2 regions of the Marinomonas sp. CT5 genome follow, and region 2 is predicted to be linked to the other one. Evidence: predicted binding sites of a transcription regulator. Region 2 holds the regulator's gene; the other holds the start of a gene.

Region 1 (3,430 bases), 430 kb from region 2:
ACCGTAAAACAGGTTTCTTTTATGATGAGCTTTGTATGTGGCATGACCCAGGTAATCGCGGCATGTTCGACGCCATGGGGCTTTATTTTCAACCTTTTACTTCTTTTGAAAACCCTGAGACAAAACGACGTATAAGAAACCTATTAGAAGTTAGTGGGGTTATAAAAACACTTGAATGTCGAAGTGCTGAGCCTGCAACTGAGGCAGACATACTGAATGTCCATAGTGCCGAGTATATCAAACGCTTGGCTCATGACAGCGAACAAGGCCCCGGAGATGCGGCTTCCCCCAGTAATATCAGCGACGGAGCTCCCTATTCAAAGGGCGCCTATGATATTGCTAAGCTTTCAGCAGGGCTTGCAAAATCAGCCGTAGAGCAAGTTATGAAGGGCGAGCTCAAAAATGCTTACGTACTAACTCGCCCTCCGGGCCATCACGCTAAACGGGATGGCGGCTGTGGCTTTTGTTTGCTAGGCAATATTGCGATTGCGATTGAGTCTGCTAGAACCCAATCCTTAGTCTCCAAGGTAGCGGTTATTGACTGGGACGTGCACCATGGTAATGGGACGCAAGATGCCTTTTACGAGAATGATGAAGTTCTGACCATTTCCATTCACCATGATAATAATTTTCCTTTGGACTCTGGTGCGCACACGGAACGAGGAGCGGGTAAAGGTCATGGTTATAACTTAAATATCCCGCTCCCTGCTGGCAGCGGTATTGGCGCATACATGGCGACGCTTGATCAATTGGTTATACCAGCCCTAGAACGTTTCCAGCCAGATCTAATAGTGGTCGCTTGTGGTTATGATGCGGCAGCATTAGACCCTCTTGGTCCAATGATTTTAGACAGTGAAGCTTATCGAGAGATGATGCTGAAAATAATGGAAGTAGCAGCTAAATTGTGCGAAGACAAGGTAGTCGTGGTGCATGAAGGAGGTTATTCTGAAACCTATGTTCCCATTTGTGCGCTTGCTTTGATAGAAGCAATGAGTGGCCAAACAAGCTCGGTAAAAGACTATGTTGGCGAAGAGATTCGAGCATGGGGACAGCAAGAATTAATGCCACATCAACAAACTTTGCTTAGCGAACTGACACCTTATTTACAAGATATCTAACAAGGTCAGAAAATACTAATTAGTTTTTCTCTGACAAACTAAGCCGGTAAGGTTCCATAATCTTGCCGGCTTAATTAATTGAAACAATAATATTTGTTCGAGCTTCAAGATCTACTCCCCTTCAACAACAATTACAAAACAACTCATTAACTGGTCATATTTTCGCCACATAAACGTCACGACGCTGTCATATTGACGTTCTACTCTGATTAATAAGATAACCAAACCTTATTAGAGCGGAGCACCACTGTGATTCAAGTCGAGCAAATGATTGCCAATAAATCACCTCAGTTTTTCGACAAAAGCCCTCTTATCACTCGCCCGACGTTAAGCGTGTTAAAACGCTTATTCCACGAAAGTGAAGTAAACCAATTCCTGGAAAAAAACGACGGCTGTGTCGGCTTCGAATTTATTGATCGTGTGCTGGATCACTTCAACTTTAGCTATCAAGTCAGTCAAGTTGATCGACGAAACATTCCTGCCAGTGGACGTGTGATGATCATCGCCAATCACCCTCTTGGCGCTTTAGATGGCTTAGCATTACTGCGCTTGATTGGTGAGATTCGACCTGATGTAAAAATCGTCGCGAATGATTTGTTAATGGGGTTTGATGGTTTAAAACAGCTGGTTCTTCCAGTCGATAACCTTGGTGGCAAAACAGCTCGTCAGCAATTAAAAGCCATTATGAGCTGCTTGCACAACGAAGAAGCCGTGATTATTTTCCCGGCTGGTGAAGTGTCGCGTATGTCACCCAGCGGCATCAAAGATCAAAAGTGGAATCAAAACTATTTGAAACTGGCGCAAAAAACCAACAGCCCGTTACTGCCGGTTCATATTGGCGGACGTAACTCCATGTTGTTTTACACTAGCTCGATTTTGTATCGCCCACTGTCTACCATACAGCTAGCAAACGAGATGTTCCGCCAGCGCAATCGTAAAATCCCAATGCAAGTAGGCCAAGCCATTCCCATTCAAGAACTGGCTCAACTGCCTTTAAGTGATAAAGAAAAAAACAAACTGGTGAAACGCCACTTGTACCGAATTGCAAAGGGAAAAAAACCGCTGCTCAAAACCGAAAAGACCGTTGAGCATCCACAAAACAGACAGATGATCAAACAAGAGCTTAAAATCGCTGAGCACCTTGGCAGCACCAAGGATAACAAACAGATTTATCTGTTTGATTACGATCCCATGTCAGTCACTATGAAAGAGATTGGACGTTTACGGGAAGTGGCCTTCCGAAAAGTGGGGGAAGGCACAGGGGAACGCTCTGATTTGGATAAGTTCGATCAGTACTATCGTCACCTGATTCTATGGGACGAAGAAGAACTTGAAATTGTCGGCGCTTATCGCATTGGCGAAGTCGCTCGTTATATGAAATCTGAGACGCCAAACCGTATCTACAGCTCAGAATTGTTCCAATACTCTTGTGATATGGAGCCTTACTTCGAACAAGGGATTGAGTTGGGCCGTAGTTTTATCCAGCCTAAATACTGGGGCAAACGTAGCTTGGATTATTTGTGGTATGGCATTGGTGCTTACTTAGACAGACATCCTGACATACGTTATATGTTCGGCCCAGTGAGTCTCAGTAATAACTACCCACAAGCCGCAAAGGATTTCATTGTTTCATTTTACAAACTCTATTTTGCTGACAACGAACATTTAGCTCGCTCTTTCACCCCTTATCAGGTTAACGCGGAACATTCTGACATTATTTCAGCTATGTTCAGCGGCAATGATTACGAAGAAGATTTTAAAATACTAAAAGAACAACTCAGTCACTTTGGCGCCAGTGTGCCAACTTTATTTAAGCAATACAGTGAGTTGTGTGAGAAGGGAGGGGTTCGCTTCTTAGACTTTGGTGTCGATGCCGACTTTGGTTACTGTGTGGACGGTTTGGTCCTAGTAGACCTAAATACAGTCAAAGAAGCGAAAAATAAACGTTACCGAGGCCACAATGATGGCTCTCACGCCTAGTCAATTATCAGGAATCATGATGATGCCCATGATAGTGATGCTTATGATGTTTATGGGGGTAGTGGTCGTCCTCTCGCTGTTCGGAGCGTTTAAAGACAACCAGATAAACAATCTTAATGACCAGCAACACACTTAATACAATAAGAACGACCATTTGAAGATCCATAAAACACCTCGTTATTTTTGTTGGTGTAACTTCAGTATAGAACACAAGAAGGTTTAAAATGTGAATTTACATCTTGCATTTCTACCAACAGAATAAGCCCAGAAATAGCGCATTCAGTATGGCCTTCGACACTAAAATGGTTCTAAAAATCCGCTCCAAATTCTAG
Region 2 (3,430 bases):
CATGGTGCAGTAATACGTGTTTCACGATTGCTAACCCAAGACCTGTGCCACCGGTTTTAGAGCCTCTCCCCTTATCCACTCTGAAAAAGCGTTCTGTGAGTCGAGGAATGTATCTTGGGTCGATACCAAGTCCGTTGTCTTTCACTGAAAAAACGCCATTAAACTCACTTGATTCCCATTTGAGGGTGATTTCTCCGCCGTCAGGTGAGTATTTGATGGCATTAACAATAAGATTTGAGAAGGCACTGTAGAGTTCTTTATAAGAGCCGTACAAGCGGGATTCGTTGGGAATAATGATGGAAAGCTGGTGTTTTTCCGTCAAAATCGGTGCGGTTGTATTGGTAATAGCTTGAATAAGATCCGCAACATTATGCCATTGGTTTTCTTCACGTTTGTCATTACTCTCTAAGCGTGACAAAAGTAAAAGATCTTCGATGAGTTGTTCCATCCGCTCGGACTGCTCAGACATATTGATGATGCCTTTTTGCATGCTTTTCGGCAGACTGTCTTTGAACATATCTAGGGTTTCTAGGTAGCCTTTGATCACCGTCAATGGTGTTTTTAATTCATGAGAAGCATTAGCGACAAAGTCTTTACGCATTTGTTCGAGAAGGTGTAAACGAGTCACGTCGCGGACAAAGATTAAGTGATCATTTTTATCGTATAACGTGGTTTGTATTTCCAAGTATACGCCTTCTTTTGCTGGTGATTTGATAACCAAAGGTTCGCCAAAACGTTTTTGGCTGAAGTAGCGAAAGAAGTCAGGGTTTCGAACAATATTCGTAATTATTTGACCGCGATCAACGGGACGCATGAGTCCAAGAAAGTGAGCCGCAGAGTTGTTCCACCATTCGAGGTTACCTTGATTATCCGCCATAATGACGCCTTCTTTTAAGGCGGTGGTAGAACTTTCTATTCGCGTTAATGCTTGGCGCATACGGCGTTTTGATTTGCGTTGCTTCTTCTGCAAACGGTATACAGCATCAAATACTTCTCCCCAAATACCACTGGTTTCCGGTGGCGCCGCTTTACCTGAGTGGCGAAGCCAATTATGGAACTGATACAGCTGATAAAGTTGCCAATACAAAGTTCCTAAAACGTATAACAGGATAACACCTAATAACTGACCAATAATCAAGCCAATGACAACACAGGCGGCAAGACCTGCGAGCCAAGTGATGATGGTGTTTCGCCAAACTGTTTTCATACAGACCTTTTTGCTGAGAAGCGGTAGCCAGTTCCTCGAACCGTTTGTATCAAGAAATCATGGGAGTTACCGATGGCTTTACGTAAACGGCGGATATGAACGTCTACTGTACGCTCTTCAACATAGACGTTTCCACCCCAAACTTGATCTAAAAGCTGTGCTCTAGAATAAGCTCGTTCTTGATGAGTCATTAGGAATTTTAATAGGCGGTATTCAGTTGGCCCCATGTCTAAAGGGCGAGTGCCTATGGTGACACGTTGGCTAATTGGGTCAAGCACTAACCCTTCCACTTCAATGGGCTCGTCAACACCTTGAGGGGTTGCTCTGCGCAGCACCGCTTTGAGTCTGGCGACTAGCTCGCGAGGTGAAAACGGCTTGGTTATATAATCGTCCGCACCGACTTCTAAGCCTTGTATTTTATTGTCTTCTTCACTTTTTGCGGTCAGCATAATCACTGGGATTTCAGCCGTTGTGGTGTCTTTTTTTAGTCGACGAGTTAATTCAATGCCACTGCCGCCAGGCATCATCCAGTCGACAAGAATCAAGTCTGGACGGTGATCCACAATGATTTCATGGCCTTGCTGAATATTTTCTGCTTCCAAATACTCATAGCCAGCCATTTCTAATGCAATGGCGATCATTTCGCGTATGGAAGACTCATCATCAATAATTAATACTTTTTTACCGGTCACAGGATTTATCCTCATCTCAGGAACGGCTTTTATTAAAGCGACCTTATGTGACAATTCAGTTACATTGTCACAACTTTGCCATATATTACATAAAATAGCTTGTTACGAGCCCGATAAACACACAGTAGCCGATGCGATTGTTATCTAAGAAAGCATGGAAACAGGGCAAGCGTTCACGACCTTTGGCTTTATTAAACTGCAGATAAAATAGTCCTGCCGCGATGATGAGGGAGATAAAATAGGGCCAGTGTAATTCTGCTAGTAGGCCGATCCAAGTGAGTAAAGATAACGTTAGTCCCTGAAGGCAAACAATGACCAATAAATCGTATTGGCCAAATAAAATAGCGGTGGATTTGATACCGACTTTTAAGTCGTCAGGTCGATCAGTCATCGCATAGTAGGTGTCGTAAGCGATGGTCCAAAAGCAATTTGCAACGAACAACATCCATAATTCTGGATTCGCCAAATCTCCACCTTGTGCGCTGTAAGCCATGGGAATGGCCCATGAAAAGGCCAACCCTAAGAAAAGTTGAGGTAGGTGGGTATAACGCTTCATAAATGGGTACAGTGCAGCTAACCCTAAACCAACGACGGACAGCAAGATAGTACGCATATCTGTCAACAGTACTAAGATGAAGCTAAGTAATACCAAACCACCAAATAACACCAAGGCTTCTTTTTCTGATACTCGGCCAGATGGCAAAGGACGATTTTTAGTACGTTCTACAAAGCCATCGACCTTACGGTCGGCATAATCATTGATGACGCATCCTGCGGAGCGCATGCTAAAGACCCCTAGGATAAAGATGACTACTAAATTCCACTTAGGCATACCATCAGCAGCAAGCCAAAGCGCCCATAGTGTTGGCCACATTAGTAAAAATGAGCCGATAGGGCGGTTGAATCGGGTTAATTCTGCGTAGTCTTTAAGTTTGTTCATAACAATCCAAACGGTGATTTAAGTTGGTTTATCTCATCAAAGAAAGCTTCATTGACCAATATTCCAGCCCCAAATTGGTGAAAAATAGAGCGTCTTGCCCATACTGGATTTTGCTGGTTTGGAAACATGCCTTTTGGTAGCAAAGTGACCTCAATGTCACTTCGAACCAGCGCCCGATGTTGGAATAAATAGCCACCCAATGATTTGTCTCTTAGGTGTTTCACTTGACGCCAATGTCCCTTTAAAGATTTGGCCGGGATGATAGATCGAGCGTAAATAACAGCTTTATTATTCACTTTGAGTAAGACGGTTCGAATTCGTGCTGCCTCTCTTGAGCGCAACTTTAGGCGTTTTCTTTCTCTCGCTGTAGGCGTTCCCCATGTATCTTCCAGAACTTCTACTGTTAATTTACCAAGGCTTTGTAGTTTGGCTGTCAAAGAGTCTTGGGTAACCAACCAAGGCCATAAATTTGGAGGCACTTTGACCTTGCTAATTTGATGTATTGGTGACCATCGATAGTCAAATTGTTGTGCGGCAGAGGGGTTCATTAACGTCATAGTAAATTAGATATTTACCTTATTAATCAAGGCG

Evidence for each region. The regulator PhoB, encoded in region 2, activates phosphate uptake and scavenging genes when phosphate is short. The targets are predictions, from matches to a motif close to TGTCATANNNNTGTCANA.
Region 1: a site for PhoB is predicted at 1,293-1,310, ahead of olsF (bifunctional ornithine lipid synthase OlsF). Genes of this name have one in related genera too.

What each region holds. Positions count from the first base shown of each region.
Region 1 covers NZ_CP025572.1:4,179,814-4,183,243, forward strand. The annotation lists gene C0J08_RS19895 (histone deacetylase-like amidohydrolase) at 1-1,118, shown strand, start outside; gene olsF (bifunctional ornithine lipid synthase OlsF) at 1,368-3,098, shown strand; gene C0J08_RS19905 (hypothetical protein) at 3,106-3,264, opposite strand.
Region 2 covers NZ_CP025572.1:4,613,181-4,616,610, reverse strand. The annotation lists gene phoR (phosphate regulon sensor histidine kinase PhoR) at 1-1,207, opposite strand, end outside; gene phoB (phosphate regulon transcriptional regulator PhoB) at 1,204-1,899, opposite strand; gene ubiA (4-hydroxybenzoate octaprenyltransferase) at 1,985-2,839, opposite strand; gene C0J08_RS21915 (chorismate--pyruvate lyase family protein) at 2,836-3,396, opposite strand; gene C0J08_RS21910 (HDOD domain-containing protein) at 3,403-3,430, opposite strand, start outside.